3 regions of the Neobacillus terrisolis genome follow, and region 1 is predicted to be linked to each of the others. Evidence: riboswitches for the same ligand, from Rfam matches in the RefSeq annotation. Region 1 holds a riboswitch; each other region holds the start of a gene.
What was found. Region 1 has a riboswitch for cyclic di-GMP ahead of flgB (flagellar basal body rod protein FlgB). Riboswitches for the same ligand answer to the same signal wherever they lie in the genome.
Positions count from the first base shown of each region.

Region 2: it holds a riboswitch for cyclic di-GMP, as region 1 does, so the genes downstream of both, ACI48O_RS01105 (anti-repressor SinI family protein) here and flgB (flagellar basal body rod protein FlgB) in region 1, are expected to answer to the same signal.
Region 3: it holds a riboswitch for cyclic di-GMP, as region 1 does, so the genes downstream of both, ACI48O_RS17110 (PxKF domain-containing protein) here and flgB (flagellar basal body rod protein FlgB) in region 1, are expected to answer to the same signal.

Region 1 is NZ_JBKFGH010000024.1:74,292-84,851, forward strand. Features, by position in the region: gene fliF (flagellar basal-body MS-ring/collar protein FliF) at 1-1,395, opposite strand, end outside; gene fliE (flagellar hook-basal body complex protein FliE) at 1,432-1,731, opposite strand; gene flgC (flagellar basal body rod protein FlgC) at 1,745-2,185, opposite strand; gene flgB (flagellar basal body rod protein FlgB) at 2,196-2,579, opposite strand; cyclic di-GMP riboswitch class I at 2,679-2,772, opposite strand; gene fliS (flagellar export chaperone FliS) at 2,930-3,307, opposite strand; gene ACI48O_RS15490 (hypothetical protein) at 3,326-3,682, opposite strand; gene fliD (flagellar filament capping protein FliD) at 3,685-5,247, opposite strand; gene fliN (flagellar motor switch protein FliN) at 5,384-5,755, opposite strand; gene fliM (flagellar motor switch protein FliM) at 5,748-6,683, opposite strand; gene ACI48O_RS15510 (flagellar hook-basal body complex protein) at 6,744-7,574, opposite strand; gene flgD (flagellar hook assembly protein FlgD) at 7,610-8,032, opposite strand; gene ACI48O_RS15520 (flagellar hook-length control protein FliK) at 8,050-9,165, opposite strand; gene ACI48O_RS15525 (glucosaminidase domain-containing protein) at 9,321-9,992, shown strand; gene ACI48O_RS15530 (OmpL47-type beta-barrel domain-containing protein) at 10,074-10,560, opposite strand, start outside.
Region 2 is NZ_JBKFGH010000002.1:147,364-157,923, reverse strand. Features, by position in the region: gene ACI48O_RS01145 (cation:proton antiporter) at 1-937, shown strand, start outside; gene ACI48O_RS01140 (MDR family MFS transporter) at 982-2,265, opposite strand; gene ACI48O_RS01135 (DNA topoisomerase III) at 2,504-4,693, shown strand; gene hutH (histidine ammonia-lyase) at 5,375-6,877, shown strand; gene ACI48O_RS01125 (hypothetical protein) at 6,923-7,087, opposite strand; gene ACI48O_RS01120 (hypothetical protein) at 7,390-7,761, opposite strand; partial or broken gene ACI48O_RS01115 (IS1595 family transposase) at 7,796-7,912, opposite strand; gene ACI48O_RS01110 (hypothetical protein) at 8,152-8,274, opposite strand; cyclic di-GMP riboswitch class I at 8,576-8,672, shown strand; gene ACI48O_RS01105 (anti-repressor SinI family protein) at 8,690-8,815, shown strand; gene ACI48O_RS01100 (helix-turn-helix domain-containing protein) at 8,997-9,338, opposite strand; gene map (type I methionyl aminopeptidase) at 9,575-10,330, shown strand; gene ACI48O_RS01090 (DUF1128 domain-containing protein) at 10,416-10,560, opposite strand, start outside.
Region 3 is NZ_JBKFGH010000027.1:119,384-129,943, forward strand. Features, by position in the region: gene ACI48O_RS17075 (DUF4084 domain-containing protein) at 1-713, shown strand, start outside; gene ACI48O_RS17080 (M15 family metallopeptidase) at 886-1,494, shown strand; gene ACI48O_RS17085 (DUF4153 domain-containing protein) at 1,665-3,458, opposite strand; gene ACI48O_RS17090 (FtsZ/tubulin family protein) at 3,778-4,887, opposite strand; gene ACI48O_RS17095 (GNAT family N-acetyltransferase) at 5,406-6,161, opposite strand; gene ACI48O_RS17100 (cupin domain-containing protein) at 6,392-6,736, opposite strand; gene ACI48O_RS17105 (ATP-binding protein) at 6,878-8,140, opposite strand; cyclic di-GMP riboswitch class II at 8,505-8,588, shown strand; gene ACI48O_RS17110 (PxKF domain-containing protein) at 8,611-10,140, shown strand; gene ACI48O_RS17115 (hypothetical protein) at 10,272-10,514, opposite strand.

The DNA of each region.
Region 1 (10,560 bases):
CGCTGCAATCAAGATAAGGGCTAAAACTCCCCACAGAATATAGGATAAATAAGAAGCTTTTTCCTCGGCTGAAGACGAAGCGGCTGCACTCGCTGTCTTTCCGGAAAACTCTCTTGGGAATATCGTAATTCGATTATTTATCTCGTCATCTTCTAACGAATTGCCGTTATTATCTATAGCGGTACGAACTACATTTGAAATAATGCTTTTTATATTGTTTTGTGTTTCAAGGGTTAACGACTGTGGATCATCAGGTTCCGGTGGCTCCACCCCAACATTAATGGTAAGGTCCTCAATCGTATAAGGGCTTTCAATAATTTCCTTCGTAATCCGGTTAAATTCGTAGTTGACTCGATTTTGAACTTCCTCGTACTCGTTATTTTCTGATTCACTCGCCGCAGGGTACTCAATATCCTCTGCAGGAGAATCCGCTCCGCCCGGCACAGCGCCCTGCCCGCTGTAGCTTTTGGTAACCTTTTCTACGCTGACAGCGATTCCTTCATTCGCCTCTGGATCAACAGGCTCTACTAAGCTTTGATTTGTTTTTACCTTATCAAAGTTTAGTTTTGCAAAGGTTTGGACTAACACTTTATCTTGTCCGAGCATCGTACCAAGCATTTGCTGAATACTGCGCTGAATATCCGCCTCTACCTTTTGCTTGATTTGTCTTTGCTTCTCGTAGCCATCCAATTCTTCAAAGGTTGAATCATCTGTTTTTGGCAATGCCAGCAATTGACCGTTTTGATCGGTAATGATGATATTTTCTTCTGGCAGGTTTGGGATACTTTTTGCAGCTAAATGGTACAGCGCTTTAACCTGACCTGTATCCAACTCCTCACCCGGCTCCAAGTTCACAATAATCGATGCGCTCGATTTGTCCTCTGTCTCAGGCCGAATAAAGACACTTTCTTTTGGCAGGGTAATCATGACTTCAGCGCTTTTTACCCCACTGATTTTGCTGATAAGGTTAGCCAATTGAGCTTGGATAACCTCCCTTTCCATTACATCTAATTCGCGTTCTGTTACTCCGAACTTTAAGTCTTTTGTTTGTTCGGAAAAGCTGATTGAACCGTTTTTCGGCAAACCCTCCGAGGCTAGATTTACGATGAGGTCGGGAACGTTTTCATTAGGAACTAGAATTTGGGTCCCATTACTTGCTATTTCATACTCGGTAAACCCTTGTTTATCGAGAACGCCTTTAATCTCACCTATTTCTTTTTGACTTAAATTATTCGCATATAACGGAACTAAATTAGGCTTAGAAACAAAGAAGATCGCCACACTCAGAATGACAATAAGCCCCAAAAATGATCCAATATAAATCGCTTTATTTTTTTTGCTTACGTTTTTCCAAAACTGTGTAATCTTTTCCTTAAAATCAACGAATTTATTCATATATCCTCCGCTATTTTCATAAAAGATAAGCCGTATTTATACTTGCATTCTCATGACTTCTTGATAAGCTTCAACGACCTTATCTCTTACTTGCGTAGTTAACTGCAGTGCTATTTGCGCCTTTTGAGCAGCGATCGTCACATCATGAATATTTTTTATTTCACCTGTTGCAATTTTTTCTGAAAGCTTTTCTGATTGAACAATCATCTCATTTGCCTTTCCGATTGCTTCTCCTAAAGCAGATGAAAATGAGGTGGTTGAAGTTGAAGCAGGCTTAATATCCCGATTATTTTCAAACAATGGTGTTTGATAAGTAGTTAATTGATCTATATTCATCGTTCAGTGCTCCTTATTTTCCAATATCCAATGCTTTTATTGCGATGTTTTTGCCAACATTAAATGCTGTAACATTTGCTTCATATGCCCTTGAAACACTCATCAGATCAACCATTTCTTTCGTAATATCAACGTTTGGCATCATGACATAGCCTTCATTATTTGCGTCTGGATGAGTGGGATCATAGACTGGCCGAAACGGAGTCTTGTCTTCAGAAATCTTGGTCACCTTGACACCATTCACATTCATTTCACTGTTTAAATATTTGCTGAACGGCGCCGTACCTTGTGGTTGTACTTCAACCATTTTTCTGCGATATGGAACCCATTCACCGTTGACAAATCTGCCTCGTGTTGTCGTTGCATTAGCGATATTTGCTGAAACAACATCCATTTTTAAACGTTGCGTGGTTAAACCAGAAGAACTTATGTTTAATGAATGAAACATTGACATAATCTATCTCCTATCTACTTCTAATAGCTGTTTTTAATAGATTAAACTCTTCACTTATTTGATAGGTTAATGTTTGATACCAAATTTGGTTTTTTGTTAAATCACTCATTTCACTATCAACATCTACACCATTGCCGTTATTTTGCATCGTGAAAGGTTGGTCGGCCACATATGGCTTGTTTATTGAATTATTCCCGAACGGAATATGTTTCGAGTTCGTCAACTTGCCACTGAAGCTGTAGTTTGATATTTCTCCTCTTAGAATTTCTTCAAAGATCACTTTTTGTGGCTTATAGTTTGGAGTGTTGACATTCGCTAAGTTGTTTGAAATGGTATTATGTCGCAACACAGAAGCATCAAGTGCGTTTTGGAGAATAGTAAAGTTTGTTTGCACGAGTTATCACCTGTTTTGGAATTATTTGTCGTTCTTTATAAAGGAATTTTGGACAAAAAAAAACTATTCCGAAGAATAGTTAATAAAGGTACTCTTCTCTTCGGTAGCTGGCTGGCATCATCACCCATAATTGGTGACCTTAGCCCCTGTAGCTTTGCGTCGCTGGATTTCCCCAGGTTTGCCTTTATCGGATTGTAATGTACTAATTATTGTTTTAAAAAAATCGCAAAATTACGGACATAAATTATCGATTATTATCGAATATTGTCTATTAAAATAATATTACAATGATATTCCAAATATAACAATGAAAAAAAGCAAAAAAAATCCTTCTTAACAAAATGTTCACGTTAAGAAGGTTTTGCTAGCTTCATTGCCTCTGCCCAAGTGTCTTGTATTTCGTAGAGCATCTCTTGAACTTCCGTTAAAATAAGCGGATCCTTTTTTAAATTCGCTTCAATTAATCTTCGTTTCATATAGTCATATAGTAATATCAATGATTGAGAAATTTCAATGTCCATTTTTAGCGTTACCATTAATTCACTGATAATGTTTTGCGCTCTGCTGATCCGATTATTCGCTCTTGTAAAATCATTTTTTTCCAAGGCCATTTTGGCTTGTTCAATAAACTTGATTGCACCTTTATATAAAAGGAGCGTCAGTTCTTCACCTTTGGCCAATAATACTTGATTATTTTCATAAGCCTGATAAGGGTTTTTCAATGACATTGTTTTCAATCCTTCGCCTTATTTTCTTTTGTCATAGAAGAAGCCGCTATTTACGACTGAGGGCTCTCCATAATGATGCTTTATCGTTTGCTCTTTTTTAACAGCTGAGTATTCAGCAAGAACAGATTGCCTCATTGCTTGTAATTTTTCTTTTATCGCCCTGTCTACTTTGATAATTTTTATTAACTGCTCTTTAATAACTGGATTCATAATCATTCTTCCATAAACCCGATCCAGTCTGTTTACTTCTGTAATGCATTGTTCTCGTTCATCTAAAAGCCGTTGAATAGGATCAATCGATTGTGGGTTCATTTCATTTAATAGTAAAGAAAGGTGGTAGTACTCTCTTAATAATTCTTCTTTCCTCTTAAACAAGATTACATTCCCCCACCAAATTGCTGCATTAGCCATCCACTTTGCGTATTAGCCTTTTGGATCGCTTTCTCCATTTCCGTGAACTGCTTCCAATAATACGATTCCTTTTTTTCGAGCCTCTTCTCCCAAGAGTCAATTTGATCATCCAAGCCTTTTAAAGCTTTAGACAAGGTTGAATCACTCGTAATACCTGCCGTTTTTGTTATTTGTTTGATCGTTTCATTGATTTGGTCATATAGCCTCCAAGCAACACCACTAAATTGAAATTCCTCGGAGCTATTCACTGTATCATTCTCAACATTGCTTGTCTCATATTTCTTTGAAAATAAACGGGATACATCTTCAATATTATTTTCGAGCGCCTCTTTTAACTTGGCTTCATCAATAACCAGCTTGCCATTATCTCGATAATTCGTACTCGTTGTAATACCAATTTCAGCTAATGTATCAAAGTTACTATTTATTGTTGCTGAGTCTTTATCGCTTACTTTTGCGCTTAGTGCACTTCTCATTTTATCCATTGCTCCAGCAATGTTCCGGTCATTTTGCAGGAGGCCGCTTTTCGCCTTTTCTTCCCACTGTTCGATTTCTTTTTCGCTCATTTCCTTTTTTTGCTCATCTAAAAGGGGGTTGAAATCTCGGTAGCGCTTTTGATCTATTGTCTCGTGCAACGTTTTAATCGTCTCGTTATATTTATCTACAAAGCTTTTAATTCCATCAAAGATAGAATCCACATCAGCTTTTTTCGTAACGGTCAGAGTACTGCCCGTTGGAATGGCTGATTTTAAATTAAAGGCGATTCCATCATAGGTAAAGTTATTACTTTTAATCGTTATGCTAACCCCGTTAATGGTTACCTCACCATCTACCGATTTGGTTGATGAGCTTCCAATTGCACCAGTCGCATTACCTGACGGGAAGTCATTTTGTGTTTCACTGACCATACCTGCTGCGATGTTTAATACATTGCTGCTATTGGAAAGATTAGCAATATTTATATTAGTCATCGGGTCTTTAGAAGTGAAAATAATCGCATTGTCACCACTTGAATAGCTTGCCGTTACCCCAGTCTTGTCCGAAAGAGCGTTAATCTTTGAAATCGAACTTTTCATTGTATCGCTGCTGGTAAGTTCAACCGTTTCATTATTCAAGGTAAAACTAAATCCCTTCCCAGTACCAAACTGAGCGGAATCACTGCTTACACCTGCAGCAGCAAATTTAACTGAGGCAGGCGTTCCCGCTTGGTATGGCTTGGCATAGGAAATAACATACTCTTCTCTGGATGGAGTCCCTTTTAATGATACGTCTACTAAACTTGTATCAGACGAAGACAATTTACTCCGTTTAAAGGTTGATTCAAGTCTCAGATCCTGCATCGAAGAGCGTAAATCTAAAAATTTCGTATTGATGTCACGATACGCATCCATTTTCCATTGCGTTCTTGTTTTATTTTGCAAAACTTTATTTAATTGTAGTTTTTCCGCGTCCATTAATTTCGAAACAAGTGTCTCAGTATCCATTCCTGATACTAATCCAGAAAAACGAAGATCATTAGAAATCATCATTTATTCCTCCGAACTGCTTGTAAAATTGTCTAATAGAGAATAACGGCATTTTCTTTAAAGCGTTTAGTTCTAGTTACATCAACAAAAAATGGGTGTTCCCACAGCCATTGGACTTGGAGCACCCATTCTTCTAATATTAATTTACCGTTTTAGTTAAAATTTCCGTTATTCTTATGCCGAAATATTCGTCAATAACAACAACTTCTCCTTTGGCGACTATTTTTCCGTTAATTAATAAATCAACTGGTTCGCCGGAAACACGATCTAACTCGATAATCGACCCTTGTGACAGATCTAAAATCTCATTAATTTTTTTCTTTGTTCTTCCCAATTCAACCACGATTTCTAACGATATATCCATTAGCAGGTTTAAATTGACCGAATCCTCCAGTCCACTTTTAGAAGACTCTTCTTCTAAATCGGCAAATAAAAAGGGCTTCGTTTCCTGCTCGCTTTCCCCAAGGAGCGCTTCTAATTCTTCTTTAGAAATTTTCGCGTCATTACTCATCTTTTTTTCCCTCTTTTTCTAAAACAGTTTCGATTTCAGCTGCAAGGCGAGTTTTCTTTATTCCCGGTTTGACAAGGAACTTGACTTCCCTTCCGACCATGGCCTTTAACGGTTCGTCCGATAATTGGTCGAGCTGGATCACATCGCCAACATTTAACGATAAAAATTCTTCAATCGATACTTTCGCCCGTCCTAATTCCACGCTTAAAGGGATTTTCAGTTCTTCAATTTTGTTCTTTAGGACACTGGTTTCTTCCTTGCTTTTCGTTTTATTACGGGTGGAGAATAATTGATAGGATGATAATCTAGGCAGAAACGGTTCTAAAATAATATAAGGAATGCAAATATGCATGAGCTCCGACATATCGCCGATTTTAATATTAAAAGCAATAACAATTACCGTTTCATTTGGAATCGCGACCTGTAAAAATTGAGGATTAGTTTCAATCTCAATCACTTCTAAATTTAAATTCATTAGGTCCTTCCAGGATTTCTTTAAATTGACGACAAATCCCTCAAACAGCTTGTGAAGAATATTTTTTTCAATTTGAGTTAAAGTTGTTTTATCTTCAGGATAAGCCGGCATTTCACTGCCGCCAAGGAGGCGATTCATAATGGCAAAAGCCATTTCAGACTTCAATTCCATGATCATTCGGCCTTTTTCAGAGGTCTCGAACACGTTTAAAATCGTAAACGCCGGTAATTGTTTAATGAATTCTTCGTATAACATTTGATTAACAGAAGCTACTTCCACTTCAACAATTGTTCTGAGCTGAGTAGAAATAGACGAAGCAAGCTGATAAGCAAAATTATCATGAATTCTCGTTAAAACTCGGACCTGCTCCATAGATAAACGAAGTGCTTTTTTAAAATCATATACTTTAATGTCACTATTATTTTGTACGATTCTTGATTTCAACTTTCTCACTCACCACCACAAAAAGATACAAAGGGAAAGCTTAAATACTTCCCCTCATTTGTTTAACTATTATCGTTTTAAGTTCACTAACTCCTCTAAAATCGAATCGGAAACCGTGATTACTTTTGAGTTTGCCTGAAAACCGCGCTGTGCAATAATCATTTCGGTTATTTCTTCTGAAAGGTCAACATTGGACATTTCTAGCTGCCCGGAGACAATTTGACCTGCATTATTATCGGTTCGGCGTTTAATCAAGTTATCAATATTTGTTTCCGTGTCGGAATTTCCTGTAATTTCATACAGTGAACCGCCCACTTTCTTTAATCCGCCCGGATTGGATACCACAACAGTTCCAAGCGTGGCAATTTCTGTGGAGGTGCCGTTTGCTGCAATCCCTTTGATAACCCCATTGAAATCGATTGTATAAGCGACATAAGCATCAGAATCAATAACGATTGGATTACGGTTGGCATCCAATACTTTATAACCTTGAGGATTCACTAAGTTCCCCGCACCATCACGGTCGAAGTTTCCTGCTCTCGTAAGGTATTTAGCTCCATTATCGTTTTGAACCACGAAAAATCCATTTCCATCAATATATAAATCTGAGGCAAGGTTAGTGGTTGTTGGACTTCCTGGAGTGTGCAACGTATCAATTGAAGCCGTTTTTACACCTAAACCAATTTGCACAGGGTTTGTTCCACCTGAACCGATCGCACCAGCCCCACCTGGGACCGGGTTTGAGCTGCTTCGGACAGTTTGGCTTAACACGTCCTGGAACATAATCCGGCTCTTTTTAAAGCCAACTGTATTGACGTTGGCGATATTATTACCGATAACATCTAATTTATTTTGGAACCCTTTCATACCAGACACACTTGAGTTTAATGAACGAAGCATTTATATGACCTCCTGATTGATGTTAGTTTTTATAATTACATTTCTTTTGCGGATATAATATCGCCTACAGGAATCTCAGCTTCGTTAATTTGATAATAAAACTGATTATCCTTTTTTACAATACCTTTAATGACTCCTGTTTCTGTTTGGCCCGTCTCACTGTTAACCCACGATACTTCTTTGTTAATCATATTAGAATATTGGCTGATGTCTTCTTTTTGGTTATTGGCAAAATTAGTAAATCCTTGGTTTAAATTAGATATTTGTTCGAGCATGCTGAACTGAGCCATTTGCGTAATAAATTCCCTGTCGTCCATCGGGTTGGTCGGGTCTTGATTTCTTAATTGGGTGGTTAAGATTTTCAGAAAAACATCTTTCCCTAATTCATTGTTCTTTTGGGTTGTTTGACTGGTTGTACTTGTGCTTGTTGTTATTCTAGAAGAATCAATTGTGGTCAAAATGACTGTTCCTCCTTTTAAGCAAGTAAGTTGAGTGTGCTTTCCACACCTTTATTTTTTAGATCATCGATAACGGCATGACTTTGATAAAATTCTTCTTGATTATTCTTCTTTTTGGAAAAGCGCTGTTGGGATTGTTCCTGTCGCGACCTTTCCTCTTGTTGAGAAAAAGAATGCTGAAGCATTTGACTGTTTTGAGAAATCTCTATTTTATCAACCTGAAAGCCTTGCTGCTGCAAAGAAGTTCGCAATAAGGATACTTGTGATTCCAGGGCATCCTTCCCGATTGCGGTATCAGCAATAAATTGTGCAAGCACCTGACCCTTATGGATGGTAATTTTCACATCAATGTCGCCGAGTTGTTCAGGCGTAAGGGAAAACCTGGCTTGTATCAAATCATTAGCCTTTGTAAGTTGGGCTTTATTCTCGATTAACTTCATTACTTCAGCAGCAAAGTTTTCGGCTGGAACCTTCGCTGTTTGATTGTTATCATGGTTTGGATTACTTCCGGTAAAAATGTTCTGGTTGACTCGGTTAAGAGACTGAAACACTACCTCTTTACCGTCTTTATTCATGTCCAATTTTTGCTCAATCATTGGTGAAAATATTGCTTTGTTATTTCCTGATCGAATATTTTCAATTTGCTCTTTAACAGATTTTCGATAGGATTGGATCGTTTGAAAATCCTGTTTGCCACTTTTCGAAACCTCTTCTGAAAACAGTTTGGCGAACTTTTCCACTGTTGTATTCTCTATAGTGTTATTTGACTCCAGTAGCTGTTTTAATTTTTCAACAAGCCTTTTATTGACTAGCCCATTCGGGTCGTCGACAGCTTCGAGAATCGAGCTCATTAACGTACTTACTTTGTCAGCTGCCTCCTGCTTGTTTTCATCACTAGGCTCTGAGCCTACTAATTTAACCGGGGTGTTACTTTGATCGATTGTTTTTTCTATCAATAAATTGACTAAAAACATAAGATCATTTTCTTGTTCTCCCTGCTGCTCATTTTCTTGCATAAGCTCATTAAACAGGTCCATAAATGATGCAGAAGCATTATTTTCGAGAGAATTGTTGTTGCTGTTATTTTCCAATATTTTAGGACTTGTGGGCATCATAGAAGCTAATTGAATCACAAATTGCTCTCCTTTCAAGCGGAAGGTAGTTTTTATAAAATAACAAACGCTACTCGGCCAAAAAAATGTAAACTATTAAACCCATCTTCATTTTTTGTCGTTATAAAATAATAGATTGAAACACATTCAAAATACTTTTTATAGGGGAATAAATCATGAGCTTCAGTCCAATTAATACAGATTGGTTTAAAAATATGGCTTTGCTGTCCATCTCCAAAAGTCTCAGCCTGAAGAATAATGAAACCAATCCACTCCCACAAGGAGAAATGTTTGAAACAATGATGCAAGTATTTCTTGGTGATCAAGCGAACCTTACTATGAAACAGCCTGAAACTTTAGAAGGCAATTTCTTTAGCCTTCCATCTCCCATTCTCCAAAACATAAAGGATACTAATATTTCAAGTACCAAAACGAGTTTGGATTACTCAGACGTCTCATTAAGCAAGTTAAATTCAACGCTAAAAGGTAAATTAAGCAGTATGGGTGAACATTTTATCAAAGCAGGAAGAAAATATAATATTAACCCGAACCTGCTTGCTTCAATCGCGATCCACGAAACCGGGAACGGAAAATCGAGAGCTGCTGTTGAAAAGCTTAATATTGCCGGAATGATGGGCAAAAACGGTTTAAAGCAATATCACTCGGTTGAAGAAAGTATCTATGATATGGCCCGAAACTTAAGAGAAAATTACTTGAGTCAAGGAAAAGATACGATTGCAAAAATTGGCGCAAAATACGCACCAATTGGCGCCGGCAACGACCCAACCGGTTTAAATAATCATTGGGTAAAAGGTGTAAATAATTACTTCCATTCATTTATTTCCTAATATAACTATAAGAGGGTGTCCCAAAGCTTATGCTTTTGGGACATCCTCTTTTTTTTAAGGAGCAGAGTTCCTTAACGAATATTACTTAATGACTTTGACTGTTTTACTTCCTACCACAACTTGGCCATCCATTACCACACGTAATTCTAAAAGCTCTTCACTTTCATCCCAAACAAAATCTTCTCGGTTGAATTTGAATTGACCTTTTTTAGCTTGGTTTTCTAAGCCTTTTGTGCCTTTAAGAGCTGGGATATTATTTAAAGTAACCTTTGATAAGTCAACATTTGAGAAAGTTAGACCTTTTGGTAATATTACTTGTACCATAAATTCGCCTTTATTCCCGTTGATTACCTTTGGTAAAACTTCAATTGTTGCCTGAATGAAAGTAGATACTGTTTTTTCTACAACCGTCACTAAACCAGCTTGATCGATTGCTGTTATTTTAATAACATATTCTCCAGGTTTATCAAAGCTAACCTTTCCAGTAGTGTTTAAAACACCGTTCACTTCGACAAAGGTTTCTTTAATTCCTGATAAACTATCTACTCCTTCATAGTTTAAGTCTAGA
Region 2 (10,560 bases), on a different contig from region 1:
GACCGGAAAAGCATCGACATTTGTTGGACTTGGTGGGATTATTGTTCCATTAGTAATCGGCTATTTTACCGGACACATGATGGGTATGACCAACTTTGAGTCTTGGTTTTTAGGATTATTACTTTCTGCTACCAGCGTAAGTATTTCCGTGCAAGCCTTAAAAGAGTTGAATAAGTTAAAGAGCCGAGAAGGGGCTACGATTCTAGGTGCAGCAGTAATTGATGATGTTGTAGTGATACTTGCCTTGGCCTTTTTAATGAGCTTTGCGGGCAGCGATGTGCACTTAGGGTTAATTGTCTTGAAAAAGTTCCTATTTTTCACAGGTGCCTTCCTTCTTAGTTGGAAGGTTGTTCCATGGTTCTTAAAGAAGTTTTCTCCATTAAAGGTAACGGAAACGGTCATCTCATCAGCTTTAATTATCTGTTTTGTATTTGCATACTTAGCAGAATATACGGGTGTGGCCGCCATTATCGGTGCTTATATTGCAGGTATTGCAATTAGTTTAACAAACTATAAGCATGAAGTATTTGAAAAGGTTGAAACGATCAGCTACTCCATCTTTGTCCCAGTCTTTTTTACATCGATCGGGATTAAGGCTCAATTTGATGGGATTACTGAAAATTTAAGTTTAATTATTATCTTAAGCTTTATTGCTATTCTAACTAAATTCGTTGGTGCAGCAATTGGCGCAAAATCATCCGGGTTTAATTGGAACAGCTCATTAGGGATTGGCTCAGCCATGGTTTCACGGGGAGAAGTGGCTTTAATTATTGCATCCATTGGTTTAGAGACAAAGCTGTTGAGTGCGGATATGTTTGCAGTACTTGTTGTGGTTATTCTCGTAACTACGATCGTTACACCACCAATGATGAAGTTTTTCTTTAACCCAAAGGTGAAAAAGCTGAAAAAACCTCAAGAACGTAGTTTTGGAGGTTAAGAGAAAGAGCATCGAGATGATTTCGATGCTCTTTTTCTAATCTATTAAGCTGAGCCTTTGGCTGGACTTTGTTTCGTTTGCTTCTCATACATAGAAAACATCAGCCAAAAAATGACTGCACTTAACACGGCTAAGAGGCTTAACAATACAATTGTCCAGTCATAGCCAATCCACACCGTCAAAGGGATGGAAATCGGAGCAATCGTTTTGCCAATCGTATAACGCAGGCTGGCTGCGGCAAAATATTGCCCACGTAAATGCTCAGGAGCCAGCTTGGAAACGAAGGTTTGCTGAAGGCCTGCAACCATTAACTCACCGAGTGTAAAAATGCCCATCGCAAAGATTAAACCCCATATCCAGCTTGTTTGCCCGATGAGAATGATGGCAATGGCATATGCCAAGGAGGAGAGGACAAATACATTTCGCTCCCGAAATTTGTCCATCCAATTCGTTACCAATACGGTAAATAAAGCAACTAATAGACCATTTTCCGATAAAAGTATCCCAAATGCTTGTTCACCCTGAATCGTAAAGGACCATTCACCTAATGTAAACCAAGTTTGTTCTTGAACATTTTCCTTTGTGTAGACTGGGATAAGCAAGTCAAGCTGCATAAACGTTTGTGCAACTAGAACCCCGCCAATAATAAACAATAAAAAGATTCTATCTGTTAAAATAATTCGATAATCCTTCATTTGATTGGTAAGAAAGGAAAACCAACGATGATTCCCTGTTGTATCTCGATTTCTAAAGAATGGAGCTGTCTCTCTAGTCCATTTAGCCAGGATAAATGCTAGCAAGACACAGGCTGTTCCGGCTACGAACATAAGCTGAACTCGATAATTTGTATAAAAAATAGCCCCTAGTAAAGGTCCGATCACCACGGCAATATTAATGGAAGTATAGAAAATAGCAAATACATGATTGCGATTTTCCTCGTCAACGACATCTGCGACCATTGCTTGACTTGCTGGCCAATAAAAGGCACCAAAGATCCCAATGAATGCATAGCAGATAAACCCAATCCATGGAGAGTCAAGCAACGGGGAATTAGCCAATCCAAAAACGATAAAACAAATCCCCTGCCCGCAGGCAGAAAGAACCATCATTCGTTTGCGCCCGTACCGGTCGGCCCAATAACCACCTATTAAATTGGCAAACACGGAAAAGGCTTGTGAAAAAATTAATAGAAGGCCTGCCTTGTCTTTACCGAACTCTTCTGCAAAATAAATAGTAAGGAAGGGAAAAAACATCCAAAATGAGATGTTCATTAATGCTTCGCCATATAATCTAATCTTTAAATTTCGATCCCAATCTCTTATTCTCATCTGGTTTCTCCGTTTCCCTTTAAGACATAGCATGATTTGTTGCTGAAAATAATTATATCATTATAATGGTTTGGAAAATATCGGGAAGAGAAGCGAAAGGGTTTAATATATACCGAGATTTTAGATTTAGATGGATAAGGTCGATTCTTAATAACCTCTTCCTCAACAGGTCTGCATTTTATGACATTGTATGATATATTAAAAATTAAATGTTATTCCGAAAGGATGTTTATCAAAAGTGAAAAAAAGTGTAGTACTTGCTGAAAAACCTTCAGTTGCCCGAGATATTGCTCGAGTACTGAATTGTAATAAAAAGGGAAACGGTTTTTTAGAAGGAGACAAATATATTGTCACTTGGGCGCTGGGACATTTGGTTACGCTTGCAGATCCGGAAAGCTATGATGAAAAGTATAAAACGTGGAAAATAGAAGATTTACCAATGATGCCAAATGAGTTAAAGCTTGTCGTTATTAAGCAGACCAGTAAGCAATTTCATGCAGTCAAGAGCCAATTACAGCGATCTGATGTAGGGGAAATTGTAATTGCAACGGATAGTGGTCGCGAAGGTGAACTGGTTGCTCGTTGGATTCTGGTAAAAGCAAAAGTAAATAAACCAATTAAACGCCTTTGGATTTCTTCCGTGACAGACAAAGCAATTAAAGAAGGCTTTCAAAAACTAAAGAATGGTAAGGAGTATGAAAATCTGTATCATTCAGCGGTAGCACGTTCGGAAGCAGATTGGTTTATCGGGCTAAATGCAACGCGAGCATTAACCACTCGATTTAATGCCCAACTGAACTGTGGTCGTGTACAAACGCCTACGGTGGCGATAATCGCAGCCCGGGAGGACGAAATTAAAAATTTCAAAGCGCAGAACTATTACGGTATAGAAGCACAAACAACAGACAACTTAAAGCTGTCTTGGCAAGATGCAAAAGGAAATAGTCGCAGCTTTGATAAAGACAAGATCGATGCGATTGTAAAAAAACTGGGCCAACAAAATGCCATTGTGACCGAGGTTGAGAAAAAGGCAAAGAAATCCTTTGCTCCTGGTCTTTATGACCTAACGGAATTACAGCGTGATGCGAATAAAATTTTTGGATACTCTGCAAAAGAAACGTTAAATATTATGCAAAAGCTCTATGAGCAACATAAAGTTTTGACGTATCCTCGTACAGACTCGCGCTTTATCTCTCAAGACATTGTTGGAACGATTCCAGAACGATTGAAGGCTTGTGGAGTAGGTGAATATCGTTCATTAGCAAATAAGATTTTAACCAAACCTATAAAGACTTCTAAAGCATTTGTGGATGATAGCAAAGTGTCCGATCACCATGCAATCATTCCAACAGAAGGCTATGTTAACTATTCGGCATTCACAGATAAAGAAAGAAAAATTTATGACTTGGTTGTTAAACGCTTCTTAGCTGTGCTTTTCCCAGCATTTGAATACGAACAATTAACACTCCATGCAAAAATCGGCGATGAGCGCTTTGTTGCTAGAGGGAAAACAATATTATCAAGTGGTTGGAAGGAAGTTTATAATAATCACTTTGAAGATGATGATTCAGTAGATGACTTGAAAGAGCAAATTTTACCTCGTTTTGAAAAAGGGGATACAGTAAATATCAAACTAATCGCACAAACATCAGGTCAAACCAAACCTCCAGCACGTTTTAATGAAGCTACATTGCTATCGGCAATGGAAAACCCAACAAAGTATTTGGAAGCACAAAATAAACAACTTGCCGAAACATTAAAGTCAACTGGAGGATTAGGTACAGTTGCAACTCGCGCAGATATTATTGAGAAGCTGTTTAATTCTTTCTTGATTGAGAAGCGGGGTAAAGAAATTTTTATCACTTCAAAAGGAAAACAATTATTAGACCTTGTGCCTGATGAATTAAAATCTCCAGCGTTAACGGCTAAGTGGGAACAAAAACTTGAAGCTATCGCAAAAGGCAAGCTGCGAAAAGATGAATTTATTAAGGAAATGAAAAGTTACACAAAAGAAATTGTAGCAGAAATTAAAGCTAGCGATAAAAAATACAAACACGATAATATCTCGACAAAAGCATGCCCAGATTGCGGTAAACCAATGCTTGAGGTAAATGGTAAAAAGGGCAAAATGCTTGTTTGTCAGGACCGGGAATGCGGCCATCGCAAAAATGTCGCTCGGGTAACAAATGCACGTTGTCCGCAATGTCACAAAAAACTAGAGCTTCGCGGAGAAGGCGACGGGCAAATTTTCACATGTAAATGCGGCTATCGCGAAAAACTATCCTCATTCCAGGAACGCCGTAATAAAGAGTCTCGCGGAAAAGTAGATAAACGAACTGTACAAAAATATTTGAAACAGCAAAATAAAGAAGATGAACCAATTAATACAGCACTAGCTGATGCACTAAAGAATTTAAAATTAAAGTAGTATTTATAAAATTTTTAAGAAATTGGCCATGTTATACGATACTGTTGATTTTTTCGAAATCATTAATTACCAAATCCTTTTCGTATTGTAAATTGGGGCACCAATTTTCACTATTAGTTACCGTAATCTCATTCGTATTGTAAATTGGGTCGTCAATTTTCATTATTAGTTACCGTAATCTCTTTCGTATTGTAAATTGGGTCGCCAATAGCCCTTATTAGTTACTTAAATCCCATACGTATTGCAAATTGGGTAACTAATAGCCCTTATTAGTTACCTAAATCCCATACGTATTGCAAATTGGGTCACCAATAGCCCTTATTAGTTACCTTAATCCCATACGTATTGTAAATTGGGTCGCCAATAGCCTTTATTAGTTACCTAAATCTCTTACGTATTGCAATTTTGGGTCACCAATAGCCCTTCAAACGAAGAGTATTTGTTTAATAAACTAAACAATAATTTTATTTATCATGGCTAAGAAATAAATGCAAGTTCACGAAAATTGATTTGATGCATATGTTTATAGTAGATAAGGGATGGATTTTTATCATCTTCATCAAAAAATTGTGCCAAACATAATCATACATCACTGATTTTAAGAGGCTGGAATCTTTCAAACCTAATTGTTTGAACAGACCAGCCTTTTCTTTATTTTTCTCTTTAAAGGAGGAAAAGAGGATGGTCATCTTAACGGGACAATCGTTAACAATAGAAAAACTTTCTAAGATACTATTTAAAAATGAAACAATTTCTGCAGTAACAGGAAGCTTAAGACGAGTTGAGAAAAGCCAACAGGTTGTTGAAAAAATTGTCTCAGAGAAAAGAATTGTTTATGGGATTAATACTGGATTTGGTAAATTCAGTGATGTACTAATTGATCAAAATCTGGTTAGAGATTTACAACTAAATTTAATTCGATCACATGCTTGTGGAGTTGGGGAGCCCTTTCCGGAAATAGTATCGAGAGCCATGCTGGTCCTACGGGCAAATGCACTGCTAAAGGGGTACTCCGGGGTAAGGCCAGTTGTGATTGAAACATTAGTAGAATTAGTAAACCGGAACATTCATCCCGTTATTCCTCAGCAAGGCTCCTTAGGTGCAAGTGGTGACCTAGCACCATTGTCCCATCTTGCTCTCCTCCTAATCGGAGAAGGAGAGGTCTATTATGATGGAAAAAAGATTCCGACAATGGAAGCTTTTAAGCGAGAAAAAATTTCTCCGATCAGGCTAGAGGCGAAGGAGGGCTTGGCCTTAATCAATGGAACGCAGGCGATGACCGCAATGGGGGCAGTTGCTTATCTTGAAGCGGAAAGACTAGCCCTTCAAAGCGAATTAATTGCTTCTATGTCTCTTGAAGGATTACGGGGAATTATCGATGCTTTTTCTGAAGAAATCCATAAAGTACGAGGTTATAAACAGCAAATCAAAACAGCTAAGCGGATTAGAGCTTATTTAAGAAATAGTAAACTAATCTCACATCAGGGGCAGCTTCGTGTTCAGGATGCCTATTCACTTCGCTGTATTCCACAAGTACTGGGAGCTACATGGCAAGCACTTGATTACGTAAAAGAAAAGCTTACAATCGAAATGAATGCGGCCACCGACAATCCACTAATATTTAACTCACAAGTAATTTCAGGCGGAAATTTCCATGGCCAACCAATCGCCCTGGCGATGGATTTTATGAAAATTGCTGTCGCAGAACTAGCCAATATTTCCGAACGAAGAATTGAACGTTTAGTAAATCCGCAATTAAATGATCTGCCACCATTTTTAAGCCCCGAACCTGGCCTGCAATCTGGAGCCATGATCCTGCAATATTCCGCAGCATCACTTGTTTCAGAAAATAAAACGTTAGCACATCCGGCAAGCGTCGATTCAATTCCATCATCTGCAAACCAAGAAGACCATGTTAGCATGGGAACGATCGCCGCCAGACATGCTTATCAAATTGTTTCGAACGCAAGATTTGTGATTGCGATTGAGTTCATCTGTGCCATGCAAGCGGTGGAGTTTTGGGGGATTGAAAAGATGGCAGATGCGACAAGGGAATGTTATCTGGAGGGGAGAAAAGTAGTGGAAACCATTAAGAAGGATCGAGTTTTTGCGAAGGATATTAAAGCAATGGCAGACTGGTTAAAGAATGTGGATCTTTGGAAATTGGCTGATATCTCAGAGTGAAAAATATTGGCCATCGTATCTTATACGACAGCCAAAGAACTATTGTTAAGTATTTTCTTCTCCATCAACCCGGTTTTTGAATGCTTCTTGAACGACAATTAGTTCTTCATCGCCAATTCTTTCCTTTGAATGTTTCTCAGTTATGCTGTTTTCCGGAAAGTTGCCGGGATGATTTTTTTTCTTGTGCTCGTAAGCTTTACCACGCCCCAACATGACCACTCCTTTCTTTCTGAGTTGTAGCATGCCCGAAGGAACATAAAATAATGTGCAAAAATTTTATATAACAATAGCCTATTGTGAATTTATTCACAATTCCTTCACACAAAAATCACCCAATTTGGTATATAATAAAATTGTTCAATAGTTCACAAACCCCCCAATATTTTTATTGAATATAACACTCAGAGAATGATGCTCACCCCCCATGAGCATCATTTTTCTTTATGCCTCTGTTAAAGTGTATTGTTAAAAATTTAAAGAAAAAAAGAGCGATTTTCGGTCTTGCCCAAAAATCATAAACTTTCCAGTTCTCGGAGATGTTTACGGATTTCAAAAGCAACATTTGTAGGGTTATCAATTTCAAAAATCACATAGTTATACTTCTCGTGACCATCCAGTTCGATTATTAGCAAAGGAACTTTATTTTCGTAAGAGAGAAAGTACCACTCATTAGCGTATTTAAAACTACCTTCGAAAATATTCAGGGCGGAGATAGAAGTTCCAGGCATCCGAAGCATCCATTGGGGGGCATCAAAACTGTCAACATATACACTCTTGATAGTGTTAAAAGGTATTTTTAAGTGGAATCTTAGGGAGAAAAGTGCTGTTGCACCACTCAGTTTTAAAATTACATTTTTATCATCAAATTGTACTTCTCTTGCCATGCTTGAACCACCTCTCCCTAAATTGTTTTGACGGTCAAACTGAAAATTTAGATAGATGTAAACTATCATAAGTATACGTCACTTCAATTACAAATGATGTTTGCAAAAGCTCTTTAATATGTTGCTTAGTGCTTTCGTTACTGCGACTATCTGTTAAAGCTCAGTGTTGATTTTTTACGCAATGTTGATTGGAGCGGAAGGCGCTTGACTCCTGCGGGAGCAGCGGGACAGGCGAGACCCCACAGGAGCTTTAGCTCCGAGGAGGCTCACCGCCCGCCCCGCGGAAAGCAAGCGCCTGGAGCGGAAATCAACAGCCCAATTTAACACCTATATAAAAAAAGAAAAACGGTCATCAACCACTATGGTCATGACCGTTTGATCAATATTTCATTACTCTTTACTTTCCTCAATAGGTACTGGTACTTCCGGCTTTGAAATATGGTCAAGGAAGAATCCGAAACCAACCATCATAATAAGTGGACCAACGATATTTACAATATGCCAAACCGTCATGGAAATACCCCCTTATATTAAATAGGTTGAATATATAATAATATTTTATCTAAATTTTCAGAAAATAGACACATAAAGTTCACAATTTAACCAAAAACTTATCGACAACATTTCACATTACCAATGGACTAGTAGCAATTTGGTGTAGTATCTCCAGTTTCAGGAAATTTAAAAAGGTAGTTCAGCTAATGTAGGTAATAATCATTATGACATTGTCAAAATTTGTATTAAAAAAATATTCTAAATTGACAAAAAAATACACACTTATTGCCTCAGACAAGTTAAAATATAAGAAAAACGATGCAGATAAGGGCAAACCTATTGAAAAATAGGGACGCAAAGTCACAGATCTAAGGTCATTTCCATAAGAAGTGTACTATGGTGGCTGGACTTCCTGGTATAGGTGGAGGAACAAATGACTACAAAATCAAAAACAAATGATGAATTGGATGTAGAATGGGTTCAGCTGATCCTCGAAGCGCTAGAACTAGGAATTGATAAAGACGAAATAAGATTATTTTTAAAAGGAAAAACAGTTTAATAATGAATTATCAGGTACATATGGGGAAGAAGGAATAGGTGGAAGAACGAACGGAAGAAAGTATAGACTTTTGCCTTGAGCCTAAATTCTAATTTAAGAGGCTGACTCTAAAATAAAAGGTTCAGAACTCACTGCCAATCATATCCCTCAAGGGTATGAAATTTGGAGTGAGTCTGAACGCTTATGAGTCAGTCTCTTTGCCTTTATTTTGGTTTATTTTCCATTTATTAAATTCAAGGTACTCTCGAAATTGCTCTTTTGTTACACCTGAAGCCATGGCCTCTTTTACTAAATTAATCCAATCAGTATCTAATTGGTCTGTATTCGGTTTATTAAGAATAAAATAATCAATTGAAACTCCAAGCACATTCGCAATTTTTTCCAGGAATTGGATTGAAGGATTGGATTGGAGATTACGTTCCAATGAACTTAAATAGGATTTTGCAACCCCAGCATGGTCTGCAAGTTCTGTTAATGACATTTTCTTTTCTTGACGAAGCCTTTTAACACGATCACCTATCATTAAGCTTCACACACCTTAATTAAAATATAATTTTATTATAACAAAGGTGAAAAGAATGTTCCATACAACGAACGAAAAATTTTGGTGAAATAATTTGAATAGTTTGTCACACATTGAATGCTAATCGTTAGTATCTACATAGATCCGTGATATACTAATAAAGTATGACAAAGCAAGTTATTTATGTATATACATTTATTATAGAAGCATCAGATGTTGAGAAAGGCGGAACGTAAATGATTATTTTAAAATCAGATCGAGAAATTGCAGGAATGAAAAAAGCGGGTGAAATTCTTGCAGCATGTCATAGAGAAATAGCTAAACTAATTAAGCCGGGCATTTCATCTTGGGAAATTGACCAGTTTGTTGAGAATTTTTTGCTTGAGCACGGTGCAACCCCTGAGCAAAAGGGATACCAAGGCTATCAGTATGCTACTTGTGCTAGTATAAATGATGAAATTTGCCATGGGTTTCCTCGTCAGGAGCCTTTAAAGGATGGAGATATTGTTACGGTTGACATGGTGGTTAATTACAATGGATATTTAGCTGATTCGGCTTGGTCCTATGGTGTAGGGGAGATTTCTGAAGAAAATAAGCAGCTTTTGCTTGTGACAAAGGAAGCGCTATACCGAGGCATCGAGCAGGCTCAAGTTGGAAATCGAATTGGAGATATTGGCTATGCCATTCAATCCTATGCTGAGTCTGAAGGGTTTTCGGTCGTTCGGAATTTTATCGGCCATGGAATTGGAGCGGTTATTCATGAAAAACCAGATATCCCTCACTTTGGAATTAAAGGTAAAGGTGGCCGGATTAAAGAGGGAATGGTATTCACAATTGAACCGATGATTAATGTTGGGAGCTGGGATTCAAAGATGGACAATAACGGCTGGACAGCTCGAACAATCGATGGCAAAAATTCAGCTCAATACGAGCATACGATCGCGATTACAAAGGACGGACCAATTATTTTAACAGAACAAGAAGAGCAATAAAATTGATTAAAAGTGTGACTTTGCAACCGAAAAAAAACAGGGGAGAAATCCCCTATTTTTTTTGATGTATGGCCGTGGATAACAATTAATCCTGCTTACGCAGGCTTCCTAATTCTTCTACAATTGCTTGCATTTCACTAATACTAAAGGTTTCTTTTTTCATGACAAGGTCGTAAATATCTTTAAGCTCTTCGTACATTTCCTCATCAAAATGGGACGGTTTAATGGCA
Region 3 (10,560 bases), on a different contig from region 1:
AGCCCCAAGTGAATATAGAAACGGGAAAACTCATTGGGGTGGAATCGTTAATTCGCTGGAATAAGGCTGGAGTTGGTATGATTTCGCCGGGTGAATTTATCCCGTTAGCGGAAGAAACGCGACTGATTATTCCTATAGGTGAATGGGCCCTTTACAGTGCATGTAAGCAGGCAAAAATATGGCATGATTCAGGACATGATCAATTAAAACTTGCCATCAACCTATCAACAATCCAATTCCTAAATGGAAATACTGTCGGTTTAATCGCATCCGTACTTGAGAGTACTGGTTTCAATCCAAACTTTTTAGAAATCGAAATAACCGAAACGGTTGCCTTGTATGATGCGGAAGAAGCGATTAAGAAAATGCACGCTTTACGGAATTTAGGCGTGCGGATATCAATCGATGATTTCGGCACAGAATATTCATCGTTGATTTATTTAAAAAGATTTCCGATTAACAGCTTGAAAATTGATCAACAGTTTATTAAGGATATAATGACGAACGAGAGTGATAAATCATTGGTCAAGGCGATGATTTCTATGGCTCATAGCCTTGGTTTATCGGTAATTGCTGAAGGGGTAGAAACTCCAGAACAACTTAAATACCTGCAAGACCTTCATTGTGATGAGGTTCAAGGGTATATTTATAGTAAGCCCATTTCTAGCGGCCAATTTAGTGAAATGTTAGAAATGGAGATCATTCCTGTTTAACCTTTAAAAATTCTAAACTTTTTGCTGATTACCAAGCCTGGTGTTGAATATAATTTGAAACAGCAGGTCATACGGATTCTGTTCAGGATTTAGAAAAGTTTTTGCGAAAATGTAATTTTATGAATCCACTTCCCCAGTTGGAACGTCTATATTTGTAGAATAAAAGTAAATTATGAAAGGAAAAGCTATCTTGAGAATAAAGTGGTTTGGAAGTACCTTTATCACGTTACTCCTTGTTCTTTTTGCTATTTTCATATATTATCAGTACCTTACAAAATCAGCAGCAGTGAAACAAGACGTTCCTATGCCGGATTCGCTCCACCCCGTTGTGGAAGAGCGTACAAATCAATTAATACAAAAAATAGCAGCAAAAGGAATTACCATCATCATAACTGATGGTTTCCGCAGTGCTGAAGATCAGGATCGATTGTATGAAAAGGGGCGCTCTTTACAAGGAAGCATTGTTACAAACGCCAGAGGTGGCGAATCGTACCATAATTTTGGCCTCGCCGTTGATTTTGCCATTAAGTTACCCTCTGGAGAGGTCATTTGGGATAGACAGTTTGATGGTAACGGAAACAGCGTGGCTGACTGGACTGAAGTGGTAACTATTGCAAAACAATTGGGTTTCGATTGGGGTGGTGATTGGGTGAACTTCAAAGATTACCCCCATTTACAAATGGATTTTGGCTTGGCAATTGAGGATTTGCAGCGAGGCGAAAGGCCACCTGGTCAGACGTTAACAGCCGATGGCGAAAATGAAAACGAAATAGATCAATAGAATTAAAGAAGTGCAGTTGAGAGTTGAGACTGAAGAAAAAGGGTTTTCTTCACAAACAGAGAAGCTCACAACCTATTTTGAAATAGGTTATGAGCTTCTTTTAATTGGTTCAAGTTAAAATATCCAAAATGAATCAGGAGAACCGTCCCTATGCACCCTACCCTTGCACCCTATTTTATCTCCACGAACACGAATACTAAGGCGTTGTTGTATTGTTGGTCATTGAATTTTTCGATGTTAACGTTTTGGACGACTATTGCCATTTTGGCTCGGTTATTTTCCTTTGTGAAGGTTGCTTCTTCTGCTGTGATTACCCCCTTCATTTGTGAATTATAATTGTAAAATTTATCGTAGATTTCTTGTGTTTTAAAGCTGATTAGTTCCTGTTCATTTTCACCTACTAATCTAAGAATAATTTGATCCTTGTTATTATCTCTTAACAGATTGTACTTTTTACCATCCTTTTCAATTTCACAAATGCTTTCGTCTTTATTTTTATCGTTCATATAAAAATCAATTTGAACAAAAGTATCGTAGCCTTTGATGTTTATTGGAGCGGACTGTTCCAAGCTGAGGAAAACCGGTTGATTCGATTTGACTGGCTCTTGATATTCATAAAAGCCGAAAGTATTATAAAAATCTTTATACGCTTCGAAATCATCCGGGAGCCATTCAATTTTCTTAGCATATTGCATCATAGTTAAGTAATAAACCGCATTCGTAATCGATTTCTTGTCCTTTTCAGAAATCGATGCATTCGGTTTGATCTTATTATTTTCTAGCATATTATTTTTCTCAAGCACGGTTTGTAGCGTATTAATTTGACTCGTTCTGCTTATTGTGAATGCGTCCACTGGTGGCACAATCGATACTGCTGCAAAAACAATTAACATCGCAGCGATGATTCCGTTTTTACGGACAGAGATAAAGCTTAATAAACTACCCGCTGCCGCCGCGTAAATACCGAACAAAATTACATAATAACGGGTATGTGTAACCCCTGTTTCTTCTAAACTTAAAATCGAAGAAGTAATTTGGAACAGAACTATTGGCACGAGCAGTTTCGGGAAAATTTTTCTGAAAAAGATGGCGAACTTATTTTCGATCTCACTAGCTAAAATATAGACAAGAATAACTGTAATCGCGTAGGATACCAGCATTGGCTCTAATAAATTATCTTTCCAAAATTCCCCACCGACATTTTTGATAATGTAAATGACGAGGATTAATGTGAATACTGCAATTAATGGAATAAGAATATAGGATATTAATATTTCTAAAAACTTTGGACAATAGGCTGCCTTCGTTATTCCTTCTTTTTGATGAATGGCTTCTTCTTTTTTAGTTATATCATCCGCCGCTCCTGGATACACCGGTATAAGCGATAGAAAATACATCGGGGCAAATAAAACAAAGACAATATTAGCTGTGTGTGGAAAAGCTGTATAATCGATGGTAAAAATCAGCTGGTTAATAGCCTGCAGAATAATACTGATCCCTGCAAAAATAACACCTGAGAAGAATAAGGAATTAAACAGGGATTTAAATGCGATCATGAAGCTTTTATTAAAACTAATATCGCTCTTTATAACTGGAACCCAAATGAAGGCAATTAGCAGTGCAAACAAGGCCACCGCAGTTCTAATCTCTATCTCCATGCTGAGCTTCGGTGCTTGTGAAATGATCAGGTAGTATCCCGCAGTTAGTAAGGCTACTAATCCCATTAAAATTAACCTGGTTGAAAACTTTGAAAAAAACCGTTCATATACAACCTGGAATACGAAACTTAAAAATGCACCGACTAAAAATGTTAAAAGGTACTTTGTAAGGATTTCCTTTTCTGCATTGATATCGTAAGCATTAATCACCGCTGCAGCCAAAAGGAATGCAGTCGTTAACGGGAAACGGGCAATAGCATCGGTCAATCCTGTGAGCCTGTCTTTTAGCTTTTTGATCCATTTCATCTTCTTCAAACCTCCCACTCTCATTACAGGAAATTTTTTATAACGGATGAAATATTTCTCCCTTTCCTTCTAATTAAATTATATATCTAAATCATTTTTATGAATATTAGAATATCTCGTGAAATTAGGATAATCAATGAAAAACGCTTGCCCCCGTATTAACTTAAAGAAGCTCACAACCTATTTACTGAAAGGTTGTGAGCTTCTTTTCACAGACTGCTCCATTTTTGAATAGCTACGGTTCTATTCAGTTTCATTGTTGAGCGATGATTTCTTATTCAAATTCCGAAAAAGAATCACAAGAACCGTCCCCTTGCTCCTATTTCTGATACTTCGATAATTTCAGGGTTAGTGATCCAGCTTGTTTTTCTGGTTTTTTTGCTTTTAGATCGGTTGCCCATGTAGCCCGTGATTTGTAGGTCTGGGTGTATTCCTTATTCACTAATTTCTGTAATCGATCCTTATTTCTTTCTAGAGATTCTTCTAGGTTTTGAAGGCGACGGGTTGGAAAGGATAATCCGGCAAGTATTGTTGTGAATGTTGGATCAGCATCTGAAATATAGGTTCCTTCGAATAACTGCAACGGTTCGCCCACCTTTTGAAAAATGGACGGGACATTTATGAGCTTTGAAATATTTTCTGGCCCTTCATAAATGAGCCCAGCTCGAATGACACCTTGTGATTCAACAGGGCAGAATATCGAATTCGCCCAAGAAAGTTGTATTTTAGAAGATATATCTGCCGTTGTCTTAGCATCGTTAATCGGAGTAGACGCAATGATCGTTACCCCTCTTGTGGCAAGTAAATTCATAAGATCTGTTTCATCGAAATTCCCGAAAAACGAGCTTTTTTGGGTGACTTTAAGAACGTGATTTATTGCTTCCATTACTTGATGATTCGCAGACAAGTATATTTCCTGTTTGCTTGATTGTGGATTCAGCTTGCGGACCTGGTCATTGTCGACGAGAAAAACGGATGAAATTGTATCGATTTTGGAGAGTTCTTCAATACACTGCGAAGTATTGATCCGGTTCCCTGCTAGCACGTTTCGTTCCGGGACGATCGCAATAGCCCCGACCTTTAAACCAGACAATTGATCTAATAAAAGATCAATCAAGATTGGACCCATTCCAGATCCGGTACCCCCATCTGTAGAGAAGGCTACTAATAACAGCTTTACCCCCTTAAATGACCGCTTCACAAAATCAATTATCTCGATATAGTGGTCACGAACGGCTTGAATTCCCAATGATCTATCCTGACCAGCACCATTATACCCTGGAACAAAATACTTCTTTTCTACGCTGGTGTTCACTAATCCATCACGTTGATTCGTGTTGATAAGTGCGGTTTGAAAACCCAAGGCTGATGCTATCCCTGCTATATTGCCACCTGCCTGACCAACGCCTAAGATTCCAACTGATTTCACCAGATCCCCTCCAGATTTTACTCTAGTCATTTTCGGCTTTATAAATTCAAATTTCATATCATTTTTATTCAATTAAATATCGTATTATTACCAAAAGATGTATGGGGCTTATCCCATTACGCTGTACGGGTGAAAAAAAGCCCGATTAGTAACCGAAAATACAATGATTTTTGAAAATAGGTTACCTAATGCCCTTATTGGTTGTAAAAATTATGATGTTTTCTGTAAAAACTTACACCAATCGCTGCTATTGGTTTTAAATTTTATGTGGTTCTCTGTTAAAACTTACACCAATAACCCTTATTGGTTATAAATTTCAAGTTGTTTTCTGTTAAAACTTACACCAATAACCCTTATTGGTTATAAATTTCAGGTTGTTTTCTGTTAAAACTTACACCAATATCTCTTATTGGTTATAAGTATCATGTTGATTTCGAAAAAACGGTTCTCAATGGCCTTTCCAACAAAAAAAATGCCAGCTAATTGAAAACAAACTGGCATCATTGTAAACTCATATATTATTGATAAACCTTCATCACTTCATATTTAAATCCAAGGTATTGATAGTTTTGTCTGCGATACATCTCCCTCGGTGTGTCATCACCGCTGGCTACTAAAATGACAGTCTTATCAAAATAATGCTCCATCACATATTTTTGTAGCCTGCTCCCAATGCCTTTTTTCTGAAACGGTTCTAGTACGGTTAAACCATCAATTTCCGCTGTATCCTCCGAAAGAATGATATCCACTGAACCCGCTGGAATCCCATTGTAATAAGCAAGTAGTTGGAGCACATTTTCGTTATGAAAATTCCTCTTGTGCTGTTCCCGTCTTTGCTCAGCGTATCCAATGCCATACAGTTTATCCTGTTCATACTGAAATTCTAAGTATTCATTCAAATAAGCATTCGTAATTGGTTGGATTTTGATTTCCGGGTCTTCCTTCACTGCGGGAAATTGATTAGGTTGAATCGCATATAACTCTAAAAAGCCCACCTGATATTGCGATCCATTTAAATAACCGATAAGTTCTGAAGTTAATTTTTCACCTTCAGGGAAATAAAACTTAAGATGCTCTTGCCCAAATCTTAAATGAAACGAACTTAAATAATGTTCGGCTTGTTTTAATTCAGCCAAAGACGGCGTTCTTTTAAACTTAATAAAATTACTATCATACATTAACAGCATTTCAGGATTATGAATATGTTCGTATAGTTCATTTTCAAATACAACTTTGCCTAGATGATTTATATTTTTAAAGGTTATGTGTTTCATAGGTTTCTCCTTTTTATGGATTACTTTATAAGAAGTATTTTCGTGACCCATTACAAAAGAATGTAACTGAAAACATTATTTTGGATAATTATAACATATTGTTTTTGCTAAATAATCTTGGCATTTCTTGCTGATAAAAATAATACTGACCTTTAGGACAAAAAAAGAGCTGTCAGTAATGACAACTCCGATCTTCAACGCTCTCCCTATTAGTTGAATACCTAATCAAATTACTCTTTTGTTAATACTCTATCTCCTTTACTCGTCGGTTGAGAAATTACCAAAAATTCAACATCCGTATTTGAATCATTAATCATTTGGTGTGGTGTAAAAGGTGCTATTTCAATTCCCTCTTGAGGGTTTAAAATTATACGTTCACCATTGACTTCTAATGTGGGATTACCGGATAAAACAAAGAAAAATTGACGTGCTTGGTTGTGAAAATGCCTCACTTCTGAAGTTTTTACTGGCATCCTTTCGTGAATGACACTTAATTCTTTAGATTTTACTAGATGCCATCCATCACAACTATCTCCCCATATGTAATGTTCTGCGTTTTGTTTACTTATCTTCATAACAAATACTCCTCTTATTCTTTTAAAATTATCAACCTCAGGATAATGAGTACAAATAAAAAATCTTATTTATTCTACCGATAATATAAATTAAGTTCAGCTACCTCTTTATGCTTCAAGGCAGCTGAACTTTTCTATTTGTTATTCGTTTTTAACCGATGGAAAGTAAATTTTGAAAGCAGTCCCTTTATTTTGCTGGCTTGATACGTTCCAAATTCCATTCATCTCTTTGATGATTTGGAGAGTAACCATTAGTCCTAGACCTGTTCCTTTTTCTTTTGTTGAGTAGTAGGGCAGACCGATGTTTTCCATTTGCTGAGGCGTCATTCCTACCCCGTCATCTTCAACGATGATTTCTACCTGCTGGTCGATCATGGAAACCTTCACTTTTACATACCCATTTGGACGGGCTGCTTCAATCCCATTCTTAATTAGATTCACAAGCATTTGCTGGAATCGTCCGTTATTGCCCATAACATAAGCGTTAACACAAGCATCAATAGTTATATTCACACCATTTATCGTTGCATAAGAAGTAAGCGTATCGACGGATCGCGTAGCAAGTTTGGTAATATCCAACACCGCATGCTGCTCCAATTCTGGATTTTTCCCTAAACTTAGATAATCAGAAATAATCGCATTTGCTCGATCAAGTTCATCCAGGCATAGTTGGAGTTGGTTTTTTTCATTTATATTTATATTTTTTGAAGCTGACAGTAATTGAATAAATCCACGGACGCTCGTCATTGGGTTTCTAATTTCATGGGCTACACTTGCTGCCACCTGTCCAACCACTTGTAATTTTTCGTTTTTTTGAATTTCTTTTACTAAATCCTGCTTTTCTTGATAGGACTCCATCAAATGGACAGCGAGCCATAAAGTTATCGCATTTGTTGTAACAAATCCTATATTGATGAAAAGCCTACTCGTTGTTAATGATTTATCTAATAGGATAGTTCCAAAAACCGGGATTAAGCTAGATAAAATGATAAGAAAAAGGATTGAAAAGAGAATCTTCTTCTTTCGTTCCCATTTTAAATAGTAGCTTCGGAATCTCCAAATCACCAGGCTTCCTAATAGCAATACGATAAAAGCAGGGATCATTCCGTCACCACCTACAAAGAAGCGAACCACCACATAAAAGGTTGTGACAAAAATACCTACTGCTTTTCCTCCATAAATGAAACCTAAAAACCACGGAACCATTCGCAAATCTAGAAAAACCCCGTCATCTATTTTTATAGCAAAAGCTAAACACAATCCCATTGTAACCGTAAAAACCATTCCCCAATAAAAGGACTCTTTTTCTTCTAATTTACGATTGTTTAATAGAGCCTGATGTAAAATGATCGGGAATAAAACCATTAACATTTGTAGCAATATATGATCAGAATGCAATTCCATCTGTTACCCTCTTTTATTACCTGCTATATTTTAGTTGTTTCTTATATCATACTTTGTTTTGTATGGTAATAACATAGTATTATTTTACAGTGATAAAAAACATACTAATTCCCTAGGGTTGGATTAAAATCCATGTAGAATTTCCTCAATACAGTTCAGGGTATGCCGGAATTTGTCGACTAAATTTCATTTCGTTGTTCTTTATATCGAATATAATAGATATATAGGTTTTTACATATACTAGTGGCCACTAAAGTATAGGTGTATAGCACTATATAATTAATCGTTTTAATATTCTACTGAATTTGATACGAATGTACTATCAAATTTTATTCGGCCATTGGAGGATTCAGTGGCACCTGACAACTTAAAGGGGCGTAATGATGCTTAGCCTTTATTTGGACACTTGGGCTTAGTGGAGCGAGTAGTGTAACCGACCCTCTTACCTTTATTAAGAGGAGGATTTTAAAATGAAAAAAAGCTATATTAATATTTTAACGAAAAAGGCGCTTTACACAACTGCTGCAATTGCTATTTCTGGTATACTGCCAGCTACCTCAGTATTAGCTCATGGAGAATTAGTTGCAAATGAATTTGTCGCTCAAGAGAACACTGTTATTTCAGGTAAACCAGGTGAAACAATAACTGTACCTGTTCAAATAGAGCTTGTCCCAGATGGTGGCGGGAAAGAACCAGCAACAGATGCTGCTACGGTTACAGTTAACCTTGGCGGACAAACTCAACATAATAAAACGTTGGAGTTTGCAGCCAGTGAATTTAATACTCCAAAAATTATTGATCTTAAATACACGATTCCGGAAGGTACCACCCCTGGTCCACTTTCCCTGGAGGTTATTATGACTTCAAACGTTACAACAGGAAACAATCAGGTTTGGAATAAAGATAGAGATTACGTTACGATTCAGGTTGTTGCAGACTCACCAGCTCCAGCAGATACAACTGCTCCAATCTTAACTTTAGTAAATTCAATAAATGGCATTTTTAATGCTGCTTCACTGCCTGCGGGTTTTGAGTTTTCTTTAGATGAGTCTAGTGAAGTTTTTGTTAATGGTGAATCAAAAGGTTTCTTTGACGTTGGAACACACAGCTTGGCATTACCAACTCCAATTCAAGGATTAAATACCGTAACTTTATTTGCTGTTGATGCTGCAAAGAATAAAAGTGAAGAAGTAAGCTTTTCCTACATGTATGATTCGATTGAACCAGTTGTGACTGGTGCACCTGACAGTTCCCCAAATGAAAATGGATGGTATAACAAGGATGTAACGGTAACCTTCACTGCTGAGGACGAAGAAGGTGGATCAGGCGTTGATGAAAGTTCTGTTAGCGCCCCTGTTACAGTTACTGAAGACGGTACTCATGAAATTATCGGAACCGCTAAAGATTATGCAGGAAATACAGGTTCTTCCGATCCGATTACAATTAAGTTTGATAAAACAGCTCCGGTCTTTGAAGGGATTGAAAATGGCAGGGCCTATAAGCTAAACCAAGTGGTAAATTGGACTGCAAGTGATGCAACATCTGGCCTTGCTTCTGAGGAAAGCGGAACACTCGATACGAGCACAGTTGGAGAGAAATCTATCACTGTTAAAGATCAGGCTGGTAATGAAATTGAGATTCACTATACTGTTGAATACGATTTCGGTGGAGTGCTTCAACCAATCAACCAAAATGGGACAAGTATTTTTAAAGCTGGCAGCACAGTGCCTGTGAAGTTTCAGTTAAAAGATGCGAACGGGGCGTTTGTTACGGATGCTATTGCTTCGATTTATTACCAAAAAATTAGTACCGATGCAAGCGGAGTAGAGGAAGCCATTTCAACAAGCGCTGCCACAACTGGAAATTTCTTCAGATATGATTTAAATGACAACCAATATATCTTCAATCTAAGTACAAAAGGCCTAACATCCGGCACTTACCAACTATCCATTACACTGAACGACGGCCAAACCTATAATGTGCAAATTGGTTTGAAATAGAGGGACGGTTTTTGTGATTCATTTTTCGATGTCCACTCCCTAAGAAAAGGAACTTTTCCTCAATGAGGATGTACATAACAAATAGGCCCCCTCATCAAATAAGGGGGGCCATTTGTTATTTTGTTTGTTACTTATGCGTATTTTATCCCTGCAAGCTTAATATTGTTTTTATCACTTGACCCGCAAGGTGTTACTGCGTAAGTCATTTCACATTTTGGGCAATTCATAATTACTTTTTCTAATACAAATGTTTCTCCGCATTCACATGTAATTTCATGTGCCACATCTGGAGCAAAGTTTTCTTTCCCCTTTTCCTTCACATGATCCACAATAGCTTGTCCATCTTTTAATTTTGAACTGCATCCACAACTCATCTGTATCCCTCCATGTTACATTTTTACTTCAAAATGATTAATTTTA